2 regions of the Brevibacterium sp. Mu109 genome follow, and region 1 is predicted to be linked to the other one. Evidence: predicted binding sites of a transcription regulator. Region 1 holds the regulator's gene; the other holds the start of a gene.
What was found. Region 1 encodes LexA, which represses DNA repair genes until DNA is damaged. Its sites were predicted from a motif close to TCGAACANNTGTTCGA; they were not measured.
Positions count from the first base shown of each region.

Region 2: a site for LexA is predicted at 9,453-9,468, ahead of BSP109_RS01725 (HNH endonuclease signature motif containing protein). Genes of this name have one in related genera too.

Region 1 covers NZ_FXZF01000004.1:17,767-32,128, reverse strand. The annotation lists gene hflX (GTPase HflX) at 1-831, shown strand, start outside; gene BSP109_RS03425 (ATP-dependent DNA helicase) at 828-2,819, shown strand; gene lexA (transcriptional repressor LexA) at 2,877-3,536, opposite strand; gene BSP109_RS03415 (hypothetical protein) at 3,889-4,368, shown strand; gene BSP109_RS03410 (histidinol-phosphate transaminase) at 4,378-5,538, shown strand; gene hisB (imidazoleglycerol-phosphate dehydratase HisB) at 5,535-6,137, shown strand; gene BSP109_RS03400 (hypothetical protein) at 6,134-6,736, shown strand; gene hisH (imidazole glycerol phosphate synthase subunit HisH) at 6,733-7,386, shown strand; gene priA (bifunctional 1-(5-phosphoribosyl)-5-((5-phosphoribosylamino)methylideneamino)imidazole-4-carboxamide isomerase/phosphoribosylanthranilate isomerase PriA) at 7,383-8,126, shown strand; gene BSP109_RS03385 (SseB family protein) at 8,128-8,955, shown strand; gene BSP109_RS03380 (DUF1844 domain-containing protein) at 9,120-9,563, opposite strand; gene infC (translation initiation factor IF-3) at 9,745-10,488, shown strand; gene rpmI (50S ribosomal protein L35) at 10,530-10,727, shown strand; gene rplT (50S ribosomal protein L20) at 10,832-11,221, shown strand; gene BSP109_RS03360 (RNA methyltransferase) at 11,352-12,254, shown strand; gene pheS (phenylalanine--tRNA ligase subunit alpha) at 12,474-13,538, shown strand; gene pheT (phenylalanine--tRNA ligase subunit beta) at 13,538-14,362, shown strand, end outside.
Region 2 covers NZ_FXZF01000002.1:85,465-99,826, reverse strand. The annotation lists gene BSP109_RS01790 (histidine phosphatase family protein) at 1-174, shown strand, start outside; gene serB (phosphoserine phosphatase SerB) at 164-826, opposite strand; gene BSP109_RS01780 (hypothetical protein) at 823-1,638, opposite strand; gene BSP109_RS01775 (ABC transporter ATP-binding protein) at 1,663-2,448, shown strand; gene BSP109_RS01770 (sulfite exporter TauE/SafE family protein) at 2,452-3,264, shown strand; gene BSP109_RS01765 (RNA methyltransferase) at 3,304-4,230, shown strand; gene BSP109_RS01760 (phosphatase) at 4,281-5,114, shown strand; gene BSP109_RS17935 (PKD domain-containing protein) at 5,145-5,942, opposite strand; gene BSP109_RS01750 (hypothetical protein) at 5,980-6,663, opposite strand; gene BSP109_RS01745 (YbaK/EbsC family protein) at 6,819-7,382, opposite strand; gene BSP109_RS01740 (type B 50S ribosomal protein L31) at 7,557-7,814, shown strand; gene BSP109_RS01735 (PfkB family carbohydrate kinase) at 7,891-8,757, opposite strand; gene BSP109_RS01730 (tRNA (cytidine(34)-2'-O)-methyltransferase) at 8,872-9,342, opposite strand; gene BSP109_RS01725 (HNH endonuclease signature motif containing protein) at 9,588-11,213, shown strand; gene BSP109_RS01720 (hypothetical protein) at 11,264-12,097, shown strand; gene BSP109_RS01715 (DNA polymerase Y family protein) at 12,094-13,752, shown strand; gene BSP109_RS01710 (error-prone DNA polymerase) at 13,766-14,362, shown strand, end outside.

The DNA of each region.
Region 1 (14,362 bases):
CGCACGCGGATGTCCAGGCTGCGCAAGCAGATCCGGGCGATGGCGCCTGCGCGGGAGACGAAGCGCGCTGACCGCACCCGGCACTCCATCCCGTCGGTCGCCATCGTCGGCTACACCAACGCGGGCAAGTCCTCGCTGCTCAACCGCCTCACGGACGCGGGCGTGATGGTGCAGAACCAGCTCTTCGCGACCCTCGACCCCACAGTCCGCAGAGCGGAGACGGACGAAGGCCGCGTGTACACGCTCACGGACACCGTCGGGTTCGTGCGGAACCTCCCGCACCAGCTCGTCGAGGCATTCCGCTCGACACTCGAGGAAGCGGCCGGCGCGGACCTGGTCGTGCACATCGTGGACGGATCGCACCCGGACCCCGGCGGGCAGATCTCAGCCGTGCGCGAAGTGCTCGCGGACGCGTCTGCCGCAGAGCTGCCGGAGCTCCTCGTCTTCAACAAGGCCGACGCCGCGGAGCCCGCCGCGCTGGCGGGGCTGCTGCTGGATCACCCGGGGTCGCTCGCAGTGTCGGCGCAGACGGGAGCCGGACTGGACGAGCTGCGTGCGGCGATCGCGCGGATGCTCCCGGCGATGGCGCACGAGCTCACCGTCCTCGTGCCGTTCGACCGCGGAGAGCTGGTGAGCCGCGTCTACGACCGGGGCACCGTCCTCGACGAACGGTTCCTCCCGGAGGGCACTCTGCTGCAGGCCCGGGTCGACGAGGCACTCGCAGCGGAGCTCGAGCCGTACCTCCAGCCCGACATGTACGCGGGTGGGGGTACCGCTCCGCAGCCGGAGGACGACGGAGAGCGGAGCACGACGCAGGAAGACGAGGGGTGAGCGACACTCCGGACCTTCTCGCATCCGCCGTCCACGCGGTGGGCGGCAGTGAGCGCGAAGGTCAGAGGACCATGGCCGAGGCCGTCGCGAGCTCCCTGGACCGCGGCAGCCACCTGCTGGTGCAGGCGGGGACGGGCACGGGCAAATCCCTCGCGTACCTGGTGCCGGCGCTCGACCACGCGACCCGCACCGGCGATCGGGTGATCGTCTCCACGGCGACTCTCGCGCTGCAGGCGCAGATCGTCGATCGGGACCTGCCCCGACTGGTCCGCGCGGTCAAGGACGAGCTCACCAGGAAGCCCTCGTTCGCAGTCCTCAAGGGCCGTCGGAACTACGCCTGCCGGCACAAGCTGGACGGCGGCTATCCGGAGGACGGGGCGGGGATGCTCTTCGACTTCGGCGCCGACGAGGCGGCCTCGCGGCGCGCCGGCGACGGGAGCGCCTCTGCGAGTGCGCTGGGGGAGGAGATCCAGCGCATCCGCTCGTGGGTGCGCACGACGGAGACGGGTGACCGGGACGACCTGACCCCGGGGGTCTCCGACCGCGCATGGTCGCAGGCATCGGTCAACGCCTTCGACTGCCTCGGATCGAAGTGTCCGGCGTTCGAGGAGTGCTTCGCGGAGATGGCGAAGATCCGCGCGGGGGGCGCTGACGTCGTCGTCACGAACCACGCGCTGCTGGCGATCGACGCGTTCGGGGACCACGCAGTGCTCCCGGAGCACTCAGCCGTCATCGTGGATGAGGCGCACGAACTGCGGGATCGTGTGACGAACGCGCTGTCCGGGACCCTCACCGCCGCGATGATCGACCACGCCGCCTCGTCGGTGCGGAGGAGCGGTCTCGTGCAGGACGGTGTGATCGGCCTGCTCGAGTCAGCGGGCGCACGGCTGGAGAAGGCACTGGAGGTGGCCGAGGAGGGACTCATCGAGCGGTGGCCGGAGGCCCTCGCCGTGGGCGTGGCCCAGGTGCGCGACGCGTCTCGCCAGCTCATCGCCGACCTCGGCTCCGGTGCATCCGGCGGTGATGCGGACCCCGACGCGGGTCGGCAGCTCGCACGGGCGCGTGCGCTCGAGGTGTTCGAGGTCGCGTCGCGTCTCGCCGACGATGCGGACAACGACGTCGCGTGGGTCTCGCGCTCGACCTTCCGCGAACGGACCACGACCTCGCTCGTCGTCGCTCCGCTGTCGGTGGCCGGGACGATGCGGTCGGGGATCTTCGAGAAGTCGACCGTCGTCGCGACGTCCGCCACCCTGGCGCTGGGCGGACGGTTCGAGACCGTCGCAGGAGCGCTGGGGCTGGGCGGACCCAGTGCTCCGCGCTATGACGCGATCGACGTGGGCTCACCGTTCGACTACACGCGTCAGGGGATCCTCTACGTCGCATCGCACCTGCCGCGGCCCGGTCGGAGCGGTGCCAGCGAGGAATCGCTGGACGAGCTGGAGCAGCTGCTGCGGGCATCGGGCGGCGGCGCGCTCTGCCTCTTCTCGTCTCGAGCCGCCGCGACTCGGGCTGCCGAGGAGATGCGGGCGCGCACAGACCTGCCGATACTCCTGCAGGGAGAGGACGGGCTGGGCTCGCTCGTCTCCCGGTTCGCCTCCGACGACGAATCGTCGCTGTTCGGGACCCTGTCCCTGTGGCAGGGCGTCGACGTTCCGGGGCGCACGTGCCGGCTCGTCGTGATCGACCGGATCCCGTTCCCGCGCCCCGATGATCCACTCGTGCGGGCACGGACGGAATCCGCGCAGCGGGCGGGGGCCAACGGCTTCATGTCCGTCAGCGCCACGCACGCGGCCCTCCTGCTGGCTCAGGGTGCCGGACGACTGGTCCGCTCGACGGCGGACCGGGGAGTCGTGGCCGTCCTCGACGAACGGCTGAGGAACGCGCGCTACAGCGGATTCCTGCTCGCCTCCCTTCCGCCCATGTGGAAGACGGAGGACCCCGCGCTGGTGCGCGGGGCCCTCGAGCGCCTCCGTCGAGCCGACGCCTGACGGAGGCGCGCCGTCAGGAGCCGCCCCGCGTCACTGCGGTGCGGCTCCCGGTGCGGATCAGTCCACCTTGCGGATCACTGCGACGACCACGCCCATGATCGAGGCGAAGTCGCCGTCGATCGGATCGTAGAAGCGGTTCTGCGGCAGGAGCCACTGCTTCCCGTCGACGCGCTTGAGGGTCTTGACGGTCGCCTCATCGTCCAGCAGGGCGGCGACGATCTGTCCGTTCTCCGCATCCGGCTGCCGGCGGACGACGACGAAGTCGCCATCGCAGATCGCGGCGTCCTGCATCGAGTCGCCGACGACATTCAGGAGGAACAGCTCTCCGGACCCGACGACCTGGCGGGGGAGGGCGAAGACATCGTCCACGTCCTGCTCCGCGAGGATGGGACCGCCCGCGGCGATGCGTCCGACGACGGGCACCATCGCGGTGTTGGGGGACGGATCGATGCCCTTGCGCACCTCTTCCGGTGGAGTGACGACCTCGATCGCCCGCGGGCGCTTGGGGTCCCGGCGGAGATATCCGAGCCGCTCGAGCTGGGAGAGCTGATGGGCGACCGACGACAGGGACGCGAGTCCCACGGCCTTTCCGATCTCCCGCATGCTCGGCGGATAGCCGTTGACGTACACGGCACGCTCGATCGTCTCGAGCACCAGGCGCTGGCGCTGCGTGAGCCGGCTGTCGCCCTCCGCCGCTGAGCCGCCCGGCAGCTCCACCTCTTCGCTCTGCGCCCTGCGCACCACTTCGATCTCTTCGTCGAGTCCGCTCTTGCGCGGACGCCCCCTGCGACGCTGCTGCTGTTCCGGAGTCATCGGCGTTCCCCTCCCGAGCCTGACGGCTGCCGTAATCATTCGCTTCTCACCTGCATGAACGCTGTGCTGCGGGGCTGTGTCCGTGCCTCGTGATCGACTCATCCACATGACCGCACCATCGACGTTCGATTCCCATCATCGCATATCCGTTCGATACAGGCTGGACAAATCTTCGAACGGCGTGTTCAATAGTACACGTGTTCGAAAGCATGTGGTCGGGCGTCAGCCGGACCGGATCCCCCACGGAGGTGCAGACATGAGTGCTCCCGCTCTCACCCGCTCGACAGACCGTGTCCCTGCTGTCGTCCCGCGCGATCTGCTGCGTGTCCTCGAAGGCGGCGCGGCGGCCATCGGCGCCGGGGGCACCGGTGCACGCTCGCGTCAGGTCGCGTCGCGGACGTCGTCGTCCACGACGACCCGTGAGGTCCCGCGCAGCGCCGGGGTGCCGCGGCGCGTCCGGCTCGCGCGGACGGTGCTGCTGGGCATCGTGCTCATCGCGGTGCTCGCCGGTGTGTTCGCGGCCGCGTGGTCGCCCAGTGCGGCGGCCGACGATGAGGGGGCCGCAGCCGGCACCGTCACGGTCGTGGTGTCGGAGGGCGAGAGCCTCTGGTCCGTGGTCGGGGACCGCGCGTACGACCGCGACCCGCGGGTCGTGATCGATGAGGTCCACACCCTCAACGGCATGGAGTCGAGCGTGGTCCACCCCGGGCAGAGGCTCGTACTCCCCGCGCGCTAAACTCCATGCGTGACTTCACTCGGCTCCCTCCCGCTGCGGGACGACCTCCGCGGGCGCTCTCCTTACGGTGCACCCGTCATCGATGTGCCCGTCCGCCTCAACGTCAATGAGAATGCGTTCGACGTCCCTGCGGACGTCACAGCGGCCTTGCAGGAACGGGTCGCGGCGATCAGCTCGACCCTGAATCGCTATCCCGATCGGGAATTCACCGCGCTGCGGAATCTGCTCGCCGACTACCTGAGCGGCGTTCTGCGGCGTGAGGGTCGGCCCACTGCTCTGCAGGCTCCGGTGCCCTCCTCGATCTCCCCGGACATGATCTGGGCCGCCAACGGCTCGAACGAAGTCCTGTTCCACATCCTGCAGGCGTATGCGGGGCCCGGTCGCTCGGCCCTGGGCTTCGGGCCCAGCTATTCGATGCACCCCCTCATCGCGCAGTCCACCGGTGCGGACTGGATCGAAGTCCCCCGCGGTGCGGACTTCGCGATCACGGTCGACCATGCGGTGGACGCGGTGCGGACGCACTCGCCCGATGTCGTCTTCCTCTGCACTCCCAACAACCCGACGGGCAACAGCACTCCGCTCGAGGTCATCGAGGCCGTGTACGACGCGACAGACGGGATCGTCATCGTCGACGAGGCGTACGCGGAGTTCGCGGGCCCTGACTTCCGGACGGCCCTGAGCCTGCTGCCCGGGCGACCCCGCCTCGTCGTGTCGCGCACGATGAGCAAGGCATTCGCGTTCGCCGGAGCCCGTCTGGGATACGCGGCCGCCGACCCTGGACTCGTGGACGGTCTGCGGCTGGTCCGCATGCCGTATCACCTCTCGTCACTCACGCAGGCCGCGGCAGAGGCCGCGCTCGCGCACCCGGACTCCCTGCTCGCAGGAGTCCAGGAGCTGTCCCGCCAGCGCGATCGCATGGTCGCGGGCCTGCGCGAGCACGGGTTCGACGTGGTGGCGTCCGACGCGAACTTCGTCCTGTTCCGAGGAGTCGCAGACCCCACGCTACTCTGGACGCGCCTCGTCGAGAAGGGGGTCCTCATCCGCGATGTCGGCATCCCCGGATCCCTCCGCGTGAACGCGGGGACGGACGCGGAGACGACCGCGTTCCTCACCGCCATGGCAGAGATCCTCTCCACCCACCCCGACACCCTTGGAAGGAGCCCGCAGTGACGCAACGCACCGCGAGCGCGCAGCGGACGACGAGCGAATCCGACGTCTCCGTCTCGATCGACCTGGACGGGACCGGCGCATCGACGATCGACACCGGTGTCCCGTTCTACGACCACATGCTCACGGCCCTGTCGAAGCATTCGCTCATCGACATGGAGATACGCGCGCAGGGGGACGTCCACATCGACGTGCACCACACGGTCGAGGACACTGCGATCACCCTCGGATGGGCGCTGAGGGACGCACTCGGCGACAAGGCCGGGATCCGTCGATACGGTGACGCGATGGTCCCGCTCGACGAAGCGCTCGCGCAGGCCGTCGTGGACATCTCGGGACGCCCGTACTTCGTCCACGAGGGCGAATCCGATGCGCAGCGCTACCACCTCATCGGTGGGCACTTCACCGGCTCCATGACGGGGCACGCACTCGAATCGCTGGCCTTCCAGGCCGGTCTCACCGTGCACCTGAGACTGCTGGCCGGTCGCGATGCGCATCACATCGCCGAAGCCCAGTTCAAGGCGTTCGCGCGGGCGCTCCGCACTGCGGTGGAGCCTGATCCGCGGGCGCACGGCGTGCCGTCGACGAAGGGGGCTCTGTGAGCAGGACCGTCATCGTCACGCCGTTCGGCCGTCCCGATCAGCTGGCGGCCGCGTGCGTGCTGTCGGAGATCCCCGGCGACGTCGTGCCGATCGGCGACTTCTCCGCGATCGTGCAGAGCGGGACGGACATCGAGGCGGGCAACCGCGCGGCGGCCGCGATCTCGAAGCTGACGGGGAAGCACGAAGTGCTCCTCATGGTGCGCAGCGAGGAGCAGATCGACGCTGCCCACTACCGCGGCGGCGACCGGGAGGCGGACGTCCCGGCCGGGCTCGCGCTGTCGAACCTGCCGAGCGAGCTCGAGCAGCTCCTCCTCGAGGTGACGGACCCGCGTGACGTCGACGGGTGGATCGACACCTCATCCATGTCGAAGCTCGAGGCATCGCGCGCCACGATGACCCCGCAGCGGGCCGCCCTGGCCCGGACCGCGATGCTGTGGCTGATCGCCGCCCTCCTCGCACTGGTGGTCGTGGTCTTCGGCGTCGTGCAGGGCGTCGGCGGATCCGTGATGGGCTGGGTCGTGGCCGTGTTCGGTGCGCTCGTCCTGGGCGCGTCCCTGCTGCGGGTGCGACGCGTGCTCAATCCCGGGGCGGCGCGGTGACCGCACCGCTCGTGGCCGTCCTGGACTACGGGTCCGGCAACATCCACTCGGTCGTCCGCGCGCTCGAGCATGCGGGCGCTCGCGTGAGCCTCACCGACGACCATGCGGTGATCGCGGAAGCCGACGGTCTCGTGGTCCCCGGAGTGGGTGCGTTCGCCTCCGTTGTGGAGGGGCTGGACACCGTCGACGGCGGTGCGCTCGTCCGGGAGCGCCACGCGGCGGGACTCCCGACACTGGGCATCTGCGTCGGCCTGCAGGTGCTGTTCGCCGCCGGTTCCGAGCACGGTGAACGGACCGACGGCATCGGGCTGTGGGCGGGGGAGGTGACGCGCCTCGACGCCCCGATCGTTCCGCACATGGGATGGTCGCGGGTCAGGACGCCGGAGGGTTCCCGCATGTTCGAGGGGATCCGCGACCAGCACTTCTACTTCGTCCATTCGTACGCCGCGCCGCACGGGCCCGACCACGCACTCACCACTGTCTCCGACCACGGCGCACCCTTCGTCGCGGCCGTCGAAGACGGTGCGACCTGGGCGACCCAGTTCCACCCGGAGAAGTCCGGGGACGCGGGCCGGGCCCTGCTGGAGAACTGGCTGCGCACGCTGAAGACTCGATCACACACTCATCCGAACTCGGAGGAACAGCAATGACCCCGCTCGTGGAGACCCCCGCACTCACCCTGCTGCCGGCCGTCGATGTGTCAGACGGACAGGCAGTGAGGCTCGTCCAGGGCGAGGCCGGCACGGAGACGATGTACGGCTCGCCGCTCGAGGCGGCCGGATCATTCGAGGATCAGGGCGCCGAATGGATCCACCTCGTGGACCTCGACGCCGCATTCGGACGCGGTTCGAACTACGACCTGCTCAGCAAGGTCACGAAGTCGCTGTCGATCAAGGTCGAGCTGTCCGGCGGGATCCGGGACACGGAGAGCCTCGAGCGCGCGCTGGACACCGGCGCGGAGCGCGTCAACATCGGCACCGCGGCCCTGGAGAATCCGGAGTGGACAGCAGAGGTCATCGCGCACTACGGCGACAAGATCGCGATCGGCCTGGACGTGCGGGGACAAACCCTCGCAGCGCGCGGGTGGACGAAGGACGGCGGTGACCTCTACGAGGTCTTCGACCAGCTCGAGGCCGCAGGCTGCACCCGCTACGTCGTCACGGATGTGACGAAGGACGGGACCCTCAAGGGGCCGAACACGCAGCTGCTGGCCGAGCTGGCGTCACGCACGGACCGTCCGATCGTGGCCTCCGGTGGGATCTCGACCCTGGACGACATCGCCGCGCTCCGCGCGCTGGTGCCGGAAGGCGTCGATGCGGCGATCGTGGGCAAGGCGCTCTACGCGGGTCGCTTCACCCTCGCCGAGGCGCTGGACGTCGCAGGACGCTGACATGCCGGACTCATCGGAGGACCGCGTGCCGGGCGAGCCGCAGATCCCCGCACACCTGCGGGGCGCGATCGGCGGCCCGGCCGACTCTGCCGGTGTGCCCTGGGGCGGGCGGGAACTCCATTCGAATCCCTTCGCCGGCGATTCGGGCGAGGCCGAGCCCGCACTGCGCGAGGCACTGGTGGCCGTGGCCGCAGAGCCCCTCGATCCGCAGCGTCACCGCGCGGTCGTCGAGGCCCTCGTGGACGCGCGGCTCTATGCGCCGGTCCTGCCGTCGGTGCTCACGCAGTCCGTCGACGAGCGGGGCCTCATCCACGACAACTCGTCTGAGATGTCGATGGTGCGGCTGCGCTCCGGCGACGGGCGCGAGGCGACGCCCGCCTTCACCGACATCCCGTCGCTGACCGCCTGGCACCGGGAAGCCCGCCCCGTGCCGATCGAAGCGGAGCGGCTGGGCGCCGCCGCGGTCGAGGAGGGAGCCCAGCTGGTCGTGGTCGATCCGGGCACCCCGCACACATTCCTCCTGAGGCGACCCGCGCTGTGGTCGTTCCTCCAGCGGAAGCCCTGGCTGCCGGCCTGGGCAGATGCCGTCGTGGCATCAGCGCTGCGCTCCGTCGCGACGGACTTCGCCTGGATCGGGGGAGTGGGCATGGGGCCCGCGACCCCAGCGGTGCACGCGGAGGGGCCGGAGGTCCGGGTCGAGGTGCGGGTGGACGAAGTGGACGGAGCATCCACCGACGACGACAGGACGGCGTTCCGCCGGGCCCTGGCCGCGGATCCCACAGTGACCGATCGCATCGACTCCCTCACGCTCGGCTTCGTGCGGCGCTGACGAGAGCACCCAGCGGAAAGGGCCGGGGCCCGGAGCATCTGCTCCGGGCCCCGGCCCTTTCCTCAGCGTCGACGCGCGGTGCCGGGCACCATGCGCGGGAAGGGGACGCTGAGAGTCATCGGGCGGCCTTTGCCTGCCGTGCCGCAGGAGTGCGGCTGCCGCGGCTAGCGCACTGGACCGGTGTACTTCTCCCCGGGTCCCTTCCCCGGCTCATCCGGGACTGAGGAGGCCTCGCGGAACGCCAGCTGAAGAGAGCGGAGGCCGTCGCGCAGCGGTCGCGCATGGTGATCCCCGATCTCCGTCGCGCCGGCGGTGACCAGTCCGGCGAGCGCCGTGATGAGCTTGCGCGCCTCGTCGAGGTCGACGAGATCCGCAGCCTTCTCCGCGTCCGTGTCCTCGCTGAGGCCGAGCTTGACCGCCGATGCGCTCATGAGGTGGACGGCCGCAGTGGAGATCACTTCCACTGCGGGCACCTCTGCGATGTCGCGGACAGCCTGGGCGGCGGCATCCGCAGCGTGCTGATCCGAGGAGGAGGATGGAGTAGTGGCATCGGCCGTGGTCTGTGCGCCGGCGGATGCGTCGAAGCTGAAGGAGTGCGACTGGGTCATAGGACCAGTCTCCCACACGCCCGCGCGGGTCGATGTGCACTCCTGCCGGAAGTGGAGTATCGTGGTGGGAGTGCAAAGCGGGGCTTCGGGCTCCCACCTGGATCGCTTCTGGTGATCGGGTACTCCAGTACGGCCTTCTGGTCGTACTTTACAGTTACGCAGGCTCTTGCCGTGCGTCCCTGTGGTGTATCTTCAGGCCCCCTCTGCATCGGCAGTCGGGGCCTTTTGCATTCCCGACCGTCGGAGAGTCGTCTTCAGAGCCGAGAAGGAGCAGCACATCAGCGAGCCGCGTATCAACGACAAGATCAGAGTCCCGGAAGTCCGCCTCGTCGGACCGAACGGGGAGCAGGTGGGCATCGTCGCAATGCGGAAGGCCCTCGATCTCGCCCGTGAAGCGGACCTCGATCTGGTCGAGGTGGCGCCGCAGGCCAAGCCCCCTGTCGCCAAGCTCATGGACTACGGCAAATTCAAGTACGAGTCCGCTCAGAAGGCACGTGAGGCACGGAAGAATCAGGCCAATACGGCTCTGAAGGAGATCCGCTTCCGACTCAAGATCGACGAACACGATTATGAGACCAAGAAGGGGCACGTCACGCGGTTCCTCGACGGCGGGGACAAGGTCAAGGTCATGATCATGTTCCGCGGCCGTGAGCAGTCGCGACCGGAGATGGGCGTCAGGCTCCTCAACCGGCTCGCGGAGGATGTGTCCGAACTCGGTTCGGTCGAGTCCTCGCCCCGCGTGGACGGACGAAACATGGTCATGGTCATCGCTCCGGCGAAGTCCAAGTCCGATGCGAAGGCGGAATCGCGCAAGTCGACCGCTGGATCGAAGGGATCGCAGGCGGAGGTCAAGTCCCGCCGCGACCGCGAAGCACAGGCCAAGGCTGAGGCTCGCTCGGAGAAGCCCTCCGCAGCGGAATCCTGACCCGCCGACGCCGATAACGAGATGTGAAGGAGAACGGCACCATGCCGAAGCAGAAGACCCACAGCGGCGCCAAGAAGCGTCTGCGCCTCACAGGCAGCGGCAAGGTCATGCGTGAGGGCGTCAACAAGCGCCACCTCGCGGAGCACAAGTCCTCGCGGCGCAAGCGCCGGATCTCGATGGACCAGGTGCTCACGAAGGGCGATCGGGCCAAGGGCCTGAAGCTCCTCGGCAAGCGCTGAGTCCCTGACAACGCAGACAGCACTGCGCATCACGAGCAGACCGATGGTCTGACGGATGCGCGCGACCACTGCCGCCGCAGTGGCGATATTCACAAGGAGTACACGTGGCACGTGTGAAGAGGGCGCTCAACGCCAAGAAGAAGCGCCGGGTCATCCTCGACCGGGCGAGCGGATACCGCGGACAGCGTTCGCGTCTGTACCGCAAGGCCAAGGAACAGGTCATCCACTCGCTGGTCTACAGCTACCGCGACCGTCGCGCCCGGAAGGGTGACTTCCGTCGCCTCTGGATCCAGCGCATCAACGCCGGTGCGCGCGCGAACGGCATGACCTACAACCGCTTCATCCAGGGTCTCAAGGCCGCAGGCGTCGAGGTCGACCGTCGCATGCTGGCTGAGCTCGCCGTCAACGACCAGGCGACGTTCGCCACGCTCGTCAAGGTCGCCAAGGACGCGCTCCCCTCGGACGTCAACGCGCCGAAGACTTCAGCGGCCTGAGCCGCTTCCCTCTCTGAGGGACGTCCCACGAACGGGGCCGAAGACCCACCGGGTCTTCGGCCCCGTTCGTGCTGTGCGGGCGCAGTGACGCAGCGTGCCGCAGGTGGCCGTGGCTGGGTACTCTTCCTATATGGACCTTCACCCGCGCCTGACCGGCCCCGTCGTCACCCGTCCCGATGCTCCGCGGATCAAGGAGGCGGCGAAGCTCTCGAAGCGATCCTGGAGGACGAAGGCCGGTCGGTTCCTCGTGGAGGGGCCGCAGGCGCTGCGGGAGGCGCTGGTCAGGCACGGCGAGTTGAGGCCCGCACCGGCGACGCTGCCGTCGCACGAGGACTCACCCCAGCTGGTGCCTGCGGGCGCGATCCTGGACGTCTGGGCCACCGCAGAGGCGGCAGACCGCAACGAGGACCTCCTCGATGCCGCTCGCACTGCGGGAGTCCGCATCCGCCAGGCCACCGCCGAGGTCCTGGGGACCCTCACGGACACCGTCGCCTCGCAGGGCGTGGTGGCCGTGGTCGAGCGCCTCGACGTGCCGCTGACGGATGTCGTGAACCGTGATGCCCGCCTGATCGTCGTGCTGTCCCAGGTGCGCGACCCGGGCAACGCGGGCACCGTGCTCCGAGTGGCGGATGCGGCGGGGGCGGACGCCGTGGTGGTCACCTCGTCCAGCGTGGATCTGTACAACCCGAAGACCGTCCGATCGACGGCCGGCTCGCTGTTCCACGTCCCCGTGGTGACGGGGGTCGGCCTGCCGGAGGTCGCGGAGCTCGCACGCGCACGGGGCCTGCAGGTCCTGGCCGCCGACGCCCATCCGCCCGCGCACGATCTGCACGCGCCCTGGGACACGGGACTCGACATGTCGCGTCCCACTGCGTGGGTGTTCGGCAACGAGGCGTGGGGCCTGCCGGAGGCTGATCGGGCGGAGTGCGACGCAGCCGTGGCCATCCCGCTCTACGGACGGGCGGAGAGCCTCAACCTCGCATCCGCCGCGAGCATCTGCATCTACGAGTCCGCCCGCACAATCCATCTCTGAGACACGCACATCTCTGAGCCACGCCCACCTCTGAGGCACGCTCCTGCGGCCTCTGTGGGGGCCGCGCCCGCACCTCTGCGGGAACCGCGCCGGCACCTCTGCGGGGACCCCACCGGAGCAGACCCGGTCCCCGTGCTGCGCACTGACCTGCGGGGCTAGACTGTTCCACGGCGTCGCGTGCGCCCGTCCTGTCCGTCACGCACTCATGAGAGAAGGCCGATGTCCGAGCCCAGTGCCGTCGATCCGACCACCATCGACCCCCGCGACGAGGCCGCGGTCACCGCGGCCGTCGACGCCGCGCTCCAGGCGTTTCGCGCCGCCGGTGACCTCGAGGAGCTCAAGACGGCGAAGATCGCGCACACGGGGGACAAGTCTCCGCTGGCCCTCGCCAACCGGGGGATCGGCGCCCTGGACAAGGCGGACAAGGCGGTCGCCGGCAAGCTCGTGGGTCAGTCCCGCGGGCGCGTGTCCCGCGCGCTCGCAGAACGTCAGTCGCAGCTCGAGGCGAAGCGCGAGGCCGAGGTGCTGGTCGCTGAGGCCATCGACGTCACGCTCCCGTCCGCTCGGACCTCCCAGGGCGCCCGTCATCCGCTCCAGCTGCTGCAGGAGCAGATCGCGGATCACTTCGTGGGGCACGGATGGGAAGTGGCCGAAGGACCGGAGATCGAGGCCGAATGGCTCAACTTCGACTCACTCAACTTCGGTCCCGACCACCCCGCGCGGCAGATGCAGGACACCTTCTTCGTGGACCCTCCCGATGCGGGCCTCGTCCTGCGCACGCACACCTCACCGGTCCAGTCGCGCAGCCTGCTGGAGCGGGGGGTCCCGCTCTACGTCGTCTGCCCCGGCAAGGTCTTCCGCACCGATGAGCTGGATGCGACGCACACGCCCGTGTTCCATCAGGTCGAGGGCATCGCGATCGACAAGGGCCTCACGATGGCGCATCTAAAAGGCACACTCGATGCGTTCGCGCGCGCGATGTTCGGCCCGGATTCGCGGACCCGCCTGCGTCCCTCGTTCTTCCCGTTCACGGAGCCCAGCGCAGAGATGGACTTCTGGTTCCCGCAGAAGGTCGGCGGTCCCGGCTGGATCGAGTGGGGCGGCTGCGGCATGGTGCATCCGAACGTGCTGGCGGCGGCGGGCATCGACCCCGACGAGTACCAGGGCTTCGCCTTCGGGATGGGCATCGAACGCACACTCATGCTCAGGGAGGGCATCAACGATATGCACGACATGGTCGAGGGCGATCTCCGCTTCTCCGCACGGTTCGGGGTGGATGCCTGATGCGCGTTCCACTCGAATGGCTGTCCGACCACGTCGACCTCTCCGTGGTCGACGATCCGCACGAGCTCGCGGCCGAGTTCGCCGGGATCGGGCTCGAGGAGGAGGAGTACATCGGTCCGTCCGTGACCGGGCCGCTGGTCGTGGGCCGTGTGCTGACCGCCGAACCGGAGGAGCACTCGAACGGCAAGACCGTCAACTGGTGCACGGTCGACGTCGGGAGGCCCCAGCCGCAGGGGATCGTGTGCGGCGCTCACAACTTCGGTCCCGGCGACCTCGTCGTCGCCGCGCTGCCGGGTGCGGTCCTCCCGGGAGACTTCGCCATCGCGGCGCGCAAGACGTACGGCCACGTGTCCGACGGCATGATCTGCTCATCCCGGGAACTGGGGCTGGGCGATGACCACGACGGCATCATCGTGCTGTCCGAGCTCGGACTCGACGGGGCGCCCGGAGACGACGCGATCGCGCTGCTGGGACTCGACCGGGTGACCCTCGACGTCAACGTGACTCCGGACCGCGGCTATCAGCTGAGCATGCGCGGGATCGCACGCGAGTACGCGATGCTCAAGGACCAGGCGTTCACGGACCCCGCAGACATCCCGACGGATGCGCCGACGGACAGGGGCTTCCCCGTCGTCCTGGACGACTCGTCGCCGATCCACGGAGAACCCGGGTGCAGCCGCTTCACCGCGCTCACCGTCACGGGCATCGACCCGACGGCGCGCACCCCGTTCTGGATGGCCCGCCGCCTGCTCGAGGCCGGGATGCGGCCGATCAGCCTCACGGTGGACATCACGAACTACGTGATGCTTGAGCTCGGCCAGCCG
Region 2 (14,362 bases), on a different contig from region 1:
CCGACCGTGAGCGGTGTCGTCGCGCATGTGACCGACGGCGGTGCCTCCGGGCAAGTGCCGCGGTTCCCGCCGAGCTCCATCGCGGTGTTCCGCCTGGAGTCGTGGGACGACCTGAACGCGCCGCACGTCGCCGGCGCGGCGCGGCCGGAGCTCATCCGTCACTTCAAGGAGTGAGGAGTGCGCGTCGGGCCTGTTGCCACACCGTCATGAGGTCCCGCTCGTCGACGATGACGTCCGCGTGGGGGCGCAGAGCCGGCTTCGCGCAGAAGGCGACGCCCACCGCGGCCGCCTCGAGCATGTCGATGTCGTTGGCACCGTCGCCCACGGCGATCGTGCGCGATACGTCGATGCCGCGCGCGCGGGCGATGCTCTGCAGATGACGGGCCTTGCCGGCGCGGTCGACGATCTCGCCCAGGACGCGCCCCGTGAAGACCTCGGTGCCGCCCTCCGCGCGGGTCTCGAGGTGGTTCGCACGCACCTCGTCGATCTCCATCCCCCGCGTCACCTGTTCGATGACGGCGGTGAAGCCCCCGGACAGGAGTGCCACCGCCCAGCCTGATGCCGCAGCCGCGGCGACGACCTTGCGAGCACCGCGCGTCAGCGTGACCGCGGCCGCGGCATCGGCGAAGACGCTGACCGGCAGGCCCTCGAGGACCGCCACCCGCTCCCGGAGGCTCTGGGAGAAGTCCAGCTCTCCGCGCATCGCACGCTCCGTCACCGCAGCGACCTCGTCGCGTCTGCCCGTCGCGTCGGCGAGCAGCTCGATGACCTCCTCCTCGATGAACGTGGAGTCGACGTCGAACACGAGCAGGCCCTGATCAGTCATGATTCGATCCTAAGCCGAGTGAGCGCGGTGATGACCCGGGCCGCCGCGCTGTGGACCTCGGCGAGTGCCGGGCCGACCACCGGACCGCCCGTCTGGGCCGGCACCGCGAGCGAGGACAGGCTCCCGTGCACGTGCAGCGCCGTGTGGAGGCTGCGGGCCGCATCGTGATCGCCCGTGAGGAGTGCGAGCGCCGCGTGCTGCGTGTCGTCGTGGTCTCCGGACAGATCCGCCTGCCAGTCGCGCCAGGGAAGGTCCGCGAGGGGCTCTGAGTCTGCGTCCGTGAACGACTGCCCGTGCGCTTCGACGGCCGCGAGCGCGTGCATGACGGACTCGCGCAGGCGGCGTGAGGCCTCGGCGGGGGTGGTGTGGTCGACAGTGGTGAACACGGACGGTGCGCAGGGCACGACTACGACATCGCCCTCCAGACCCACCGCGGCGACTGCAAGGGCTGCGCCGTCCGCATCCTCGACGACGCACAGCGCCCGGGTCCGCGCAGAAGCGCGCGCCGTCGCCCGGCGTCCGTCGCGGTCCAGGCGCGGCACCCGCAGCGGCAGCGACGGGTGGACGGGTTCGGCACGGACCCTCACGGCTCCGGCACGGCGCAGACCGGCGGCCCAGAGCAGCAGCCCGGCAGGGACCTCGGCGCCGGACCCCGCAGGGGGCGCGAACACGGTGTCGGACACGACCAGCGGGACCGGCAGGCCGGCGGACACGAACGCCTCCGACACGTCGTCGGGGACAGTGCGTTCCGCCAGCCGCGCAGTGACCGCGGTGGCGAAGAGGACGGGGAGGAGGGGTGTCGTCGTGAGCATCGCTGGAAGTATAGGGTGACAGGTATGAGTGCAGTGGTGGAGTTCGATTCGGTCAGTGTCCGTCGCGGTCAGACGATCCTCCTGGAGGAGCTCAGCCTGACGGTGCGCGAAGGCGAGCACTGGGCCATCCTGGGGCCCAACGGTGCCGGCAAGACGACCCTCCTGCAGCTCGCCGGGGCGCGCATGCACCCGACCACGGGCACGGTGAACCTGCTCGAGGAGACGCTGGGACGGGTCGACGTGTTCGAGCTGCGACCGCGCATCGGCTTCGCCTCGTCGAACCTCGCGCAGCAGACCCCCGGTTCGGAGATCGTGCGGGACCTCGTGCTGACCGCAGCCTACGGAGTGCTGGGCCGGTGGACCGAGGAGTACGAGGAATCGGACGTGCAGCGTGCCGAGGACCTGCTCCACGCGTTCCGAATCGGAGATCTCGCGCACCGGCCGTTCGGCACCCTGAGCGAAGGGGAGCGCAAGCGCGCCCAGATCGCCCGCTCGCTCATGACGGACCCGGAGCTCCTCCTGCTCGACGAGCCCGCCAGCGGCCTCGACCTGGGCGGTCGCGAGGAGCTCCTGCAGGCGCTGACGGAGATCCTCGGCTCGCCCAGCGCGCCGACGACGATGATGGTCACCCACCACGTCGAGGAGATCCCCCAGGGCGTGACGCACGCTCTGCTGATGCGGGACGGCGGCATCGTGTCCGCGGGCCCGCTGCGTGAGGCGCTGACCGCTGAGAACCTCACCGCCACGTTCGATGTACCCGTCATCCTCGATGAGCAGGACGGGCGCTTCACCGCTCGCGCGCACGACTGATCCGTGGAGATCTACGAAATCATAGCCATCCTCCTCGCGGGGGTCGGCGCAGGGGCCATCAATGCCGCCGTGGGATCGGGCACACTCATCACGTTCCCCGCTCTCGTCGCGTTCGGGGTCCCGCCCGTCACGGCGACGATGAGCAACGCGATCGGCCTGATCCCCGGAGGCGTCGCGTCGTCCTTCGGCTACCGCGAGGAGATCCGAGGGCAGGGCAAGCGGCTGCTCAAGCTGGTGCCGGCGTCACTGATCGGCTCGCTGGTGGGAGCGTTCCTCCTCCTCACGCTGCCGGACGACACGTTCGAGTCGGTCGTCCCCGTCCTCATCGTGGTGGCGCTGCTGCTGGTGGTCTTCCAGCCGATGGTGCAGCGCTTCCTGCGGAAGAAGAAGACTGTTGAGATCGTGGAGACCGCCGAGGTCGATCCGGCTTCCGCAGGCATGGGTCTCCTGTCGCCCGGTCGGTGGATGCTGGTCACCCTCATCGTGTTCCTCACCGCGATCTACGGCGGCTACTTCGCCGCAGCGCAGGGGATCATCCTCGTAGGCCTGCTGGGGCTGGTCCTGCCGGACAGCCTGCAGCGGATCAACGGGGCGAAGAACGTGCTCGTGCTCGTCGTGAACATCACGTCTGCGACGGTCTACACGATCGTCGGCTTCGATCGGATCCATTGGCTCGCGGTGCTCCTCATCGCGATCGGATCGCTGTTCGGCGGGTACTTCGGTGCACGCGTGGCACGGAAGCTCAGCCCCGTCCTGCTGCGCGTCATCATCGTGGTCCTGGGCCTCGTGGCGTTCTGGCGCATCCTCGCCCTGTGATCGGCCGCAGGATCCCGTGAGCATCTGGAGGACGCGGCAGTGAACACCCCGAAGAAGCCCGAACCGACGGATGAGGAGATCCTCGCCCTCGCACAGACGTGGGGGATCGACGTCGAGCGGCTGCGGTTCATCGACGAGCGTTCGGACGATTCGGAGGGCGCTGCCGCTACCCGAGACACAGCTGCTCTCGTGGCGGAGTACTCGCAGCTGACCGACGTGCGGCTGCGCGCGTCGACGGAGGCCGCCAACGGCCTCTACATCGCGGAGTCGAGCAAGATCATCAACCGTGCCCTCGCCGCGCATCACACGCCGAGGTCGTTCTTCATGACCAGACTGTGGTTCCCCCGTCTGGTGGAGACGCTCAGCAGCACCTGGAGGCGCGACGCACCGATCCTCATCGGATCGGACGCACGGATCGAGGGCATCACCGGATTCCATCTGCACCGGGGAGCGCTGGCATCCATGGAGCGTCCCGACCCGGTGCCCGTCGCCGAGGCCGTGGCGGGCGCACGACGGGTCGTCGTCGTGGAAGACGTCGTCGACCACACGAACGTGGGTGCGATCTTCAGGTCTGCGGCGGGCCTCGGCGTCGACGCTGTCCTGCTCTCTCCCGAATGCGCCGACCCCCTGTACCGGCGATCCATCCGCGTGTCGATGGGGACGGTCTTCCAAGTGCCGTGGGCCCGCTTCACACGATGGCCGCACGGACTGGGGGAGCTGCGGGAGACCGGCTTCACCGTCGCCGCGCTCGCGCTCGAGGAGGACAGTGTTCCGCTGAAGGAGTTCGCCGCCGGTGCACCCGAGCAGGTGGCGCTGGTCATGGGCACCGAGGGCGACGGGCTGCGGCGGGCGACCATCGATGCCGCCGACGCGACCGTGCTCATACCGATGGCGCACGGTGTCGATTCCCTCAATGTCGCCGCGGCGACGGCTGTCGCCTGCTACGCACTGCAGATCGATGAATGACGACATCGCCGAGTGAGAAGGTCGCAGAGTGAGAAGAAGGAGTCGCTTCGATGACGATGAATCAGCCGCAGCCTGAGTCCGCACCGCGGGTAAGACCCGATCGCGCGGTCCTGGCCCGGCACCTCGACGCTGTGAGGATCACCGGTCGGGTCGCGACTCCGCGGGAGAACAATCTGGCCCACATCGGGCGGTTCCTCGCACAGGAGCGGCAGTTCGACTTCGGGGTCTCACTCTCGCGCGAGTGGACCGAGGACGAGGTGTTCGACCTCATGGTCGACAGAGTCGGGATCAGCGACGACCGCCGATTCGTCGAGGGCGTGGATACGATCTCCGCGGAGAAGTGCATCGACGCACTGGACCGGATGCGATCCGTGCTGCTGGAGGTCGTGGAGGCGCGCGGGACGCTCCTCTTCGCGACCGGGCACCCGGCGGGCCTCCTGCCTGTGCATCAGGCAGTGGCCGCGTGGGCGCAGTCGCGCGGTGCCACGATCGCGGGCCTCCAGGTCGATGAGACGTCCGAACCCGTGTGGGTGAGTGCTCCAGCGGGTGCTCCGGTGGGTGGTGATGTGCGGCGGATGGACCGCGTGCACGTCTGGCATCAGCACGGCGGTCTGCCGCACACGCATTTCGCAGAGCCGATGCTCGCCCTGCTCGAAGCACTGCAGTCGACGGGGGAGGGTACACCGGACCTGGTCGTCGCGGACCATGGCTGGGCCGGGGCCGCCGGCAGCGCGGGCCTGCGCACAGTGGGGTACGCGGACTGCAACGATCCTGCGCTGTTCGTCGCCGAGGCGCAGGAACAGGTCGACGTCGCCGTCCCCCTCGACGACAACGTCCTGCCGCAGTTCTACGAGCCTCTCATCGACTACCTCGTCGGCGAGTAGCGCGGCCCCTCAATCGGCTGCACGGCGCTCTCACCCAGCAGTGCAGTCCGTGCCGTAGGGGTTCTCGTTGCAGTCATCCTCGACGCGGTACTTGTGGTAGCGGTAGACCGTCATGGAGAGGCCGTCGCTCTGGACTGCGGCGGTTCCCGGGATCGGGCTCCAACCGCCGCCGTAGCTGTACTCGCCGGTGTAGACAGTCGTGAGCGTGACGGTGCGGTCGCCCTTGTCGCTGTACGTATGGGTGATCGACCCGTACTGGGGGTGGCTGGGCTCCCTGCCGGGAGACGTCGCGGAGGTGGAGTTCCCGTCGCCGAAGTCCCAGTGGAACTCGATCGGTGTCGCACGCACCTGCAGTGGGAAACCCAGCAGTTCCGCGGAGAACTCCCTGACGCTCGCATCCGCCCAGAAAGCGGTCGGTTTGCCGATGACCGTCCAGTCGACGGGGAGAGCGTGCGGAGTCGACGGCGGAATGTCGAAGCTCGCGAAGTCGGACTCGCTGGGAATCGGGGGAGCTATGCCACCGCCGCCGTCCGGGTCGGACTCCGGATCGCCGTGCTCGCATATGGTCGCTTCTTGCCCCTCTGGAATCTCGCACCAGGACCCGGGTCCATCGGGGTCGGTCCGAGGTCCTCCGCCGCCACGTCTGTCGCCGCGGTCTCCACCGCCATTCCCGCCGCCCCCGCCGTTGTCCCGTCTTGGAGGTGGTTTGTTCCCTCCACCGTCGCCTCTACATTCGATTTTGTTCTTCCCACGATGTGCGCAGTCCGGACCTGCCGAGTTTGTTGAGAGCGACTGTGCTGGAGGGCTGACTTTTATTGTTGCGAGCATTGGCAGGAGGATCATTAAAGTGACTGCTACGAGGAACTTAGCGGATCTCATTGCACCCCGCACCGTCCTCATAGAACCTTTGGTTGTATAAGGTCCACTCTGAGTCAATCAGTTCGGCTTCAACATATCCCATTGTTTCTATATCCTGGTTAACCTCATGGCCCTCAACGGCATCACCAGTATCCGGGTCAACCACGCCCCAGTGATCGTAGTCATAACAAATTCCGACCATTGCGTAATTGTGATCCTCGAATCGCCAAACCGCAGTATCGGAAATGGTGACAGAACCGCCTACTTCGTGGCCATCAGCGTTAACTTCTGAGACAAACTCTTCATGTGACGAGATAAATTTCGGATCCAGGTTGTCTTTAATGGACTGTAAACCAGATACTGATTGCGCGGTGACATCCGACGTATACGTGCTGAACTCATCAATCAGCAGCAGGAGTTCTTCGACCTCGGCTTCGTCCTCGGCCGACAGGTCGACTTCGCTCGTATAGGGCGGCAGAGACGGCTCATACTCGGCTGGCTCCACTGACTCGTCGGCGCCGGCAGTGGGGCCGACTGTGGGTACTGCATCGGCTGCGCCCGAACACCCTGACAGCCCGATCAGCGACAGCGTCGTCAGTGCCGCTCCGGCGATCCCCAGTGCTCGGCGAGTTTTCTCACCTCGACGAGACCGTCCGTGGCACAACCGTGCGCCTGGTCGGAACTCCTCCACCCGCAACCACCTCATCAGCATCGATGCCAGTGGGCGTTAATCTATACGCTCTCCTCGAGTTTCGGAAGAGAACGACCAGGAGCTGTGGAAAACTTCCGAGCGGGGACCCCAGCCGCGCGAGCCCCCCTACACGCCCGCAGTCAGGCTTCGCGCCGTCAGGCGATCTCGACCGCGAGGTCCTCGACGACCTCGGCGGCGGGAAGCTGTGCGAGAGCCGCTCCGGGCATCACGATCTTCGACCCGCGGATCCCGGAGCCGATGACCACCTCCGCCTGCTCCACCACACGCGAGTCGATCAGCAGACGCCATCCCTCCGGCAGACCGATCGGACCGATGCCCCCGTACTCCATCCCGGAATCCTGAACCGCTCGATCCATCGACAGGAAGGAGGCCTTGCGCACGTCCAGCAGCTTCCTGGCCCGCTTATTCACGTCCGCTCGCGTGGACGCGAGCACCACGCACGCCGCGACACGCTCATCCCCGTCCCGCGTCCCAGCGATCACCACACAGTTCGCGGAGGCCTCCGCAGGCAGGTCGTACGCCTCCATCAGCGCCGCGGTGTCGGCGAGGTCCGGATCGATCGCGAAGGCGCGAGCGTTCTGCAGCGCGGCCGGGGCCTCGGCGGCGGCTCGGGCGACCGGGTCGCCCAGGAGGGGCGGCTGGTGCTCGACTGCCTCGGGCAGGGTGAACGTGGTGACGAACTCGGGAAGAATGCTCATGCCCTCAGCCTAGCCACGAGCGGTCCGCACCTGTGTACAATGAGTAGCTGGTCCGCGCGCGGCCCCTCGGGGCCAGACCTCCATGTCGGTCGCGGACAAGTGCGGAATTCGGGCACTGGCAGGCAGCGCGAGCTGCATCAGGGCCTGATCAGAATTCACAGCAAAGGACTTAAAATGAAGAAGGACATCCACCCGGAGTACAGCCCGGTCATCTTCAATGACCTCGCTTCCGGCACCAAGTTCCTCACCCGGTCGACCGCGACGAGCGAGAAGACCCTCGAGTGGGAGGACGGCAACACGTACCCCGTGATCGACGTCGAGATCTCTTCGGCATCGCACCCGTTCTACACGGGCAAGCAGCGCATCCTCGACTCCGCCGGCCGCGTGGAGAAGTTCAAGGACCGCTACAAGGGCTTCGGCCGCCGCGGCTGAACGCGTTCTCACACGGCTGCGGGCCCGGAATCCTCTTCGCGAGGGTTCCGGGCCCGCAGTCGTTCGGTCCAGGCGTTCAGTCCTCGGCGCCGTAGTCCTCCACTGTCACGAACAGCCCCTCCTGCGGCTGAACACGCGAGGCGGGGTGGAAGAGCGAATCGACCCCGGTCGCGTTCACGAGCGAGGAGGCGATCCCGTGGGCGACCCGGGCCTTCGCGCTCCGGACCGCCTCCGCGACGTCAAGACCCGTCGCGAGTCCCGCCGCGATCGAGGAGGCGAAGGAGCACCCCGCACCGTTCACGAGCTTCTCGTGAGCCTTCGGCGCCGTCAGGACGGTGACGCGCTCTCCCGACTCCGTCTCCTCGAGCAGGACGTCGATGGCGTCCGGTCCGGCCAGACGCGCGCCGCCCTTCACGACGACGTGCTTGGCACCCATCGCCTTGATCGCGCGAGCGGCCGTGACCATCTCGTCGATCGACTCGATCGGATCCGCGCCGGTCAGCGTCGCCGCCTCCTCGAGGTTCGGGGTGATGACAGTCGCCAGGGGCACGAGGTTCTCGACGAACAGGTCCTTGAGGTCGACCATCGTGCCGCTGCCCTTGCAGACGAGCACCGGGTCGAACACGTAGGGCAGCTCGTTCTCACGGAGACGGCCGGCGAGGGCGAGCGCCGAATCGACGGACCCGAGCATCCCCGATTTGATGACGGAGAAGTCGTGGATCGCGAGTGTGGATTCCAGTTGCTGGACGATGAGGTCCGTGTCGAGGAAGTTGATGACGTGCCCGAACGAGTCGTCCGGATCGAACGTGACGACGCAGGTGACGACGGCGGTGCCGAACGCACCGTACTCGTTGATCATCTTGAGGTCCGCTGCGATGCCCGCACCTCCGGACACATCAGATCCTGCAATGGTGAGGACGCGGGGAGTGGTGGGATCAGTCATGCGAGACGATGTCCTTCGTCGTTGGTCTTCAGTGTCTGCCTCCGAGCTTCGACGACGGGCCTGGGGAAGGCACATCGCTGAGCCCGAATGGATCGCCTCGATCATATCGCTTCGTCACGCCCCTCCGGGGTACCCGTGCTGTCGCCAGGCTTCGTAGACCGCGATCGAGGCGGAGTTCGCGAGATTGAGTGACCGGCGGGACGGCTGCATGGGGATCCGCACCTGGAGGTCGACGTGCGGATCGTCGACGACCTCGTCGGGCAGCCCCGTGGATTCCCTGCCGAACAGGAGCACGTCGCCGGGCTGGTAGGCGACGTCCGCGAAGCTGTCCTGCGTGTGCGTGGTGAAGGCGATGACGCGGCGGCCGCCCAGCGTCTCCCACACGTCTTCCAGGGTCGGATGGACGGTCACGTGCGCGAGGTCGTGGTAATCGAGACCGGCTCGCCGCAGCTTCGCGTCGGAGAGGTCGAAGCCCAGGGGCTCGACGAGGTGCAGATGCGCTCCGGTCACGGCCGCAAGACGGATTGCGTTGCCGGTGTTGCCGGGGATCTCTGGAGTGTGGAAGACGATGCTCAGGTCCTTCATAAGAGCTTCAGCCTACTGACGTCCCCGCGGGGACGTCGCAGGGGCCCATGGGGGAGCGGCAACAGCGGACCGTTCGGTTTATCTATCGTTCATGATGCGCAGTTCGATGATCGGATATCCCTTTGAGCGGACTTCCATGTCCGTGCCTCCTTCTACTGTGTCAGCACAGCAGCAGATCGGGGAGCCCACCCGCGACGACGGCGTCGCGCATCCCCGATGGACCCGATGGACCTCAGGAGGATGCGATGACGGACAGCACCGACGACACTCAGGGCGACGGCCTCCCCAGCGCGGTCGGGATCGACGAGGCGCAGGAGATCGCGGACCGCATGCGTCGCCTCGCCGGCAGCATCGCCCGGCAGCAGGCGCAGTTCCTGCAGCTGCTCGACCAGATCGACCGGTCAGAGGCGTGGACGCACTGGATCGGCGTCCGCACCCTCGCCCAGTGGGTGTCCTTCGTGTGCGAGATGGATTCGCACACCGCACGGGAGCACATCCGGGTCATGCGGGGCCTGCGCGCGCTGCCGCAGGTCGCCTCCCTGCTGGAGGAGGGGAAGATCTCCTTCAGCAAGGCGCGCGAGATCACTCGCCTGAGCGGTCGCATCGACGACGAGGAGGCGGCGGAGATCACCCGGCATGCGACCGCCTCACAGATCTCCGCGATGGTCGCCGCCTATCGGCGACTCGACCCGTCGGATCCGGAGGGCATCGCCGAGGTCCGGGTCCCCCTGGCATCGTCCGCCGAGGCCCCCGGCAGTGAGGAGGCCGCGGTCACTGTTCGTCTGCCTCGCCGGCTGGAGCAGGACTCTCTCTACATCTCCACCCAGCAGTACGGGCGGACCCGCATCATCCTGGATCTGCCGGAGGCCGATGCGGTCGAACTCCTGGAGGCGCTCGATGCAGTCCGCGATCGCCTTGACCGCACGGAAGAATCCGACGACGGCGCCGACGGCGGACCCGACAGCGGGGGAGAGGCGTCCCCTCCACCGCCCGTGCGCGCCGAGCATCGTGCGACGCGGGTCGATGCCCTCCTCGAGGTCATGCGGGAGCACCGGGATGAGATGTCGCGGAAGGACCGGGGACGCGCGGCCCGCGCCACAGTCGTCGTGCACGTCTCGCCCGAGGCCCTCGGTGCAGGCAGCGGCGCAGAGGGTGCAGAGAGCGCAGAAGGTGCAGACGTCCCCGCGGGGACGTCACGGAGGCTGACGGAGCGCTGCCACGCTGCGGAGCGCGGCCCACTGACGACCGCCTCGGCGGCTCGCCTGGCCTGCGGCGGCGAGCTGGTCGGAGCCCTCGTCGACGCCAGCGGAGACGTGCTTGCGCTGGGGCGCTCCCGCAGACTGGCATCTCCGCAGCAGCGCATCGCGCTGTCCGCCAGGGACCTCCACTGCCAGTTCCCCGACTGCACCCGCCGCCACAGCCTGGAGGCTCACCACATCCGCATGTGGAGCGAGGGCGGCCCCACGGACATGGACAACATGCTCCTCCTCTGCCGATCGCATCACATCGCCGTCCACGAGAACCGCCTGCGCATCACCCGCGCCGCCGACCGGCCCTTCACCGGCGCCCTGCGCGCGGGGTCGGGGTTCGACGTCCACACGGAGGAGGGCGCGCTCCTCCGCGCAGGCGATGAGCTGCTCTCGGATCCCTCCGACTGCCCCGATTCCGCGGACCCCGCCCCCGCGACGTCTGTCACCCATCCGTCACTCGTCGACCTCCCGAATGCCCGACTGGGGCCCTGTGAGCCGGACATCGTGACGATCGGCGGCGGGTGGGGCTTCACCCTCGATGCAGGGGTCGCGTGGCTGTTCGATGCGGAGAGGACACTGCGCGACCATCGGGCCGGCGGGCAGGCGCAGGGCTCTGCGTGAGCGACACCAGCACACTTGCCGCGTTCGAACGTGTGTTCGATACTGGGGGTATGTCCGTCGCCCCCACACCCGCCACCGCCGCAGCAGATGCGGTGACGGATGCGCGCGCACTCACGCAGAAGCTGAGTCGTTCCCTGGGCATCCCCACGGCGACGGCCCTCATCGATCAGGCACGCCCTCGGCCGGTCGGCTCCGCACTCGCAGGACTCTTCGCGCGGGGAGGCCTTCCTCAGGGAGAAGTCGTCTCCCTCAGCGGGCGGGCCGTGCTCTCCCTCGCGCTGGCCTGCTGTGCGGAGACGACCCGGGACGGAGGGTGGTGTGCGGGCATCGGACTGGGAGCACCAGCGGCCTCAGCGATGCGGGATCTGGGAATCGACCTGTCACGCTTCGTCTGCCTGGACACCCCTGCACAGGACTGGATGCGCGTGACGTCGATCCTGCTGGAGTCCTTCGACGTGCTCGTCGTCGATCCGGGGTTCTCCGCCTCGGCGGGGGACCGAGCGCGGATCGCCGCCAAGCTCCGGGACAGCAGAGCGACCCTCATCCTGCTGAATGGTCCTGGAGCAGCGAAGGGAGGAGTGAAAGAGCGTGGGAGTTCGTTCCCCGGAAGCTCCGAGCGGCTGACAGTCCTCGAGGAATCCTGGGAGGGGACGGATCGTGGCACGGGCCGTCTGCGCAGCAGGACCCTGCGCCTGCGCAGCGCGCACACCGGCGAGCACACCCTCGTCCTCCCCGACTCCCACGGCGCGACCACAGCTCCGCGGTCTCGCCCCTCCTCTTCCTCCGCTGCTCCCGTGGCCTCCGCCGCTGTATCCCACAGCGTCCCCGCAGGGACGCTCCGTCTCGTCTCAGACTCCTCCACACGCTCCGACGGTGCCCCATGACGCAGCGGCTCCTCGCCCTCATCGTTCCGGATTGGCCAGCGCTCGCAGCGGCGATCGACGCGGACCTGTCCGCCACGGATCCCGTCGCCGTCCTGCGGGCGAACCGGGTCGTCTCCGCGAATGCGCCGGCCCGAGCACTGGGCATCAGCCGGAACATGCTGAATCGGGCCGCACGGAGCCGCTGCCCGGGCCTGGTCCTCACCGCGTGGGATCCGGAAGGGGAGGCCCGCCTCTTCGTCGCAGCGACGCAGGCCCTCGACACCGCAGTGGCCCGCTTCACCGTGCTGGGGCCCGGAGCGGTGAGCGTTCCGGCCGACTCCCTGCAGCACGTCCACGCGGATGAGGCCTCCGCGGTGGAGTATCTTCTCGCCAGACTCACGGAGTCGACCGGCTGGGAGTTCCTGCCCGGGATCGCGGACACGCCCTTCGCCGCGCTCCTGGCCGCGCGCACCTCCACCCGTGTCGAAGCCGGTCGCACCCCGGAGTTCCTCGCCGTCCAACCCGTCCACGCGCTCGAAGCCGCGGACCTCCTCGACGAGACCCTCGACCCGGAGGACCTCAGCGATCTCGTGAGCGTGCTCTCCCGACTGGGGCTCCGCACACTGGGCGACCTCGCGCGGCTCGATCCTGCAGACGTGGGAACCCGGTTCGGACGGCTGGGGATGCGTGCTCGGGATCTGGCACGGGGCCTCGGCGATCGAGGGCTGCGCGACCACACGCGCGAAGCGGACCTGTCCGTCGAGGCGCCGCTCGAACCTCCGACGCCGCGCACGGACGTCCTCGCCTTCCGCGCCCGCAGCGCCGCCGCAGAGCTCTTCGCCTCGGTCCGTCGGCGATCTCTCGCGTGCACCCAGGTGACGATTCGGCTCACCGCGACCTCGGGGGACCACCACGAGCGGACGTGGCGGCTCGAGGACATGGACGACAACCGGGTCGCGGACCGGGTTCGCTGGCAGGCGGAGGGCTGGCTGAGCTCTCGGACCGGGCGGAAGACACGGAAAACGCGGAAGAAGGAGTCCGAGCAGAAGGAGACTGCACAGGAGAAGGCTGCCCAGAAGGAGGCTGCCCAGGAGATCGCGCCCGAGGACGACCTCGGTCTCGACGAGGGGATCGCGCTCCTCACACTCACCGCGGCAGAGCTCGCGGCCCCACTCGAGACCCAGCGCAGCCTCCTCGACGGGAGCTCCGGCGACGTCTCCCACAGCCTCGAGCGGGTGCAGGGCCTGTTCGGCCCCGATTCCGTGCTGGTCCCCGGCGTGCAGGGAGGTCGGGATCCCGGTGAGACGAACCTCTGGACGCCGTGGCAGCAGACGCCCCGTGCCGCACGCGATCCCGAGGCCCCCTGGCCGGGCACGATCCCCGCCCCGCACCCCGCACGCGTCCTCGACACCCCCATCGAGCTGCTCGATGAGTCCGGCGCGTCCGTCAGTGCCCGGCCGGCAGGTCTCGACAGGCCGCCCGCCCTTCTGCGCATCCCCGGATCCGGGGCGTACCGGATCGTGGATCATTCGTCAGCATGGCCCGTCGACACCGGCTGGTGGGACCCTGCTCTCCGCCAGTACCGGGTGCGTCTCCAGGTGCTCGCCGACGACGGCACGGCCTTCCTCGTGTGCAAAGAGGAAGGGCGCTGGCGCCTGCTGGGAGAGTACGCATGAGGGAAGTGGCCGCATGACGGGCTTCAACCCGCGCACGCCCTGGTCCGAGCTCGAACGCAGGCTCTCCGACCGGCCCCCACCCGAGCAGGCGCGCACAGACCAGCCGAGCACAGACGAGCCCGGCACAGATCTGCCCGTCTCCGTCGGATCGTGGGGGACTCGACCTGCCCGGAGACTGCCGGACGAGACTCCACACGACAAGGCACCGGCACACCGCGTCCCCGCGGGGACGCCCTATGCGGAGCTCCACGCTCACTCTGACTTCAGCTTCCTGGACGGGGCCTCGGAACCGGAGGAGCTCGTCGAGACAGCGGTCGCCGCAGGGCTCACAGGACTCGCCCTCACCGACCACAACGGCCTCTACGGCGCCCCGCGCTTCGCCTCCGCCGCCGCAGAGGCGGGCCTCTCCACGGTCTTCGGCGCGGAGCTGTCGATCGGCCTCACGGAGCACATCCCCGGTCAGGTGGATCCGGACGCGGAGCACCTCCTCGTGCTGGCCCGCGGGGTGGACGGCTACCGGCGCCTGTCCGCCGCGATCACGACGGCGAACATGCGCGGCGAGAAGAACAGGCCGGTCTTCCACGCGGAGGAGCTCCTCGAGGAGACACGG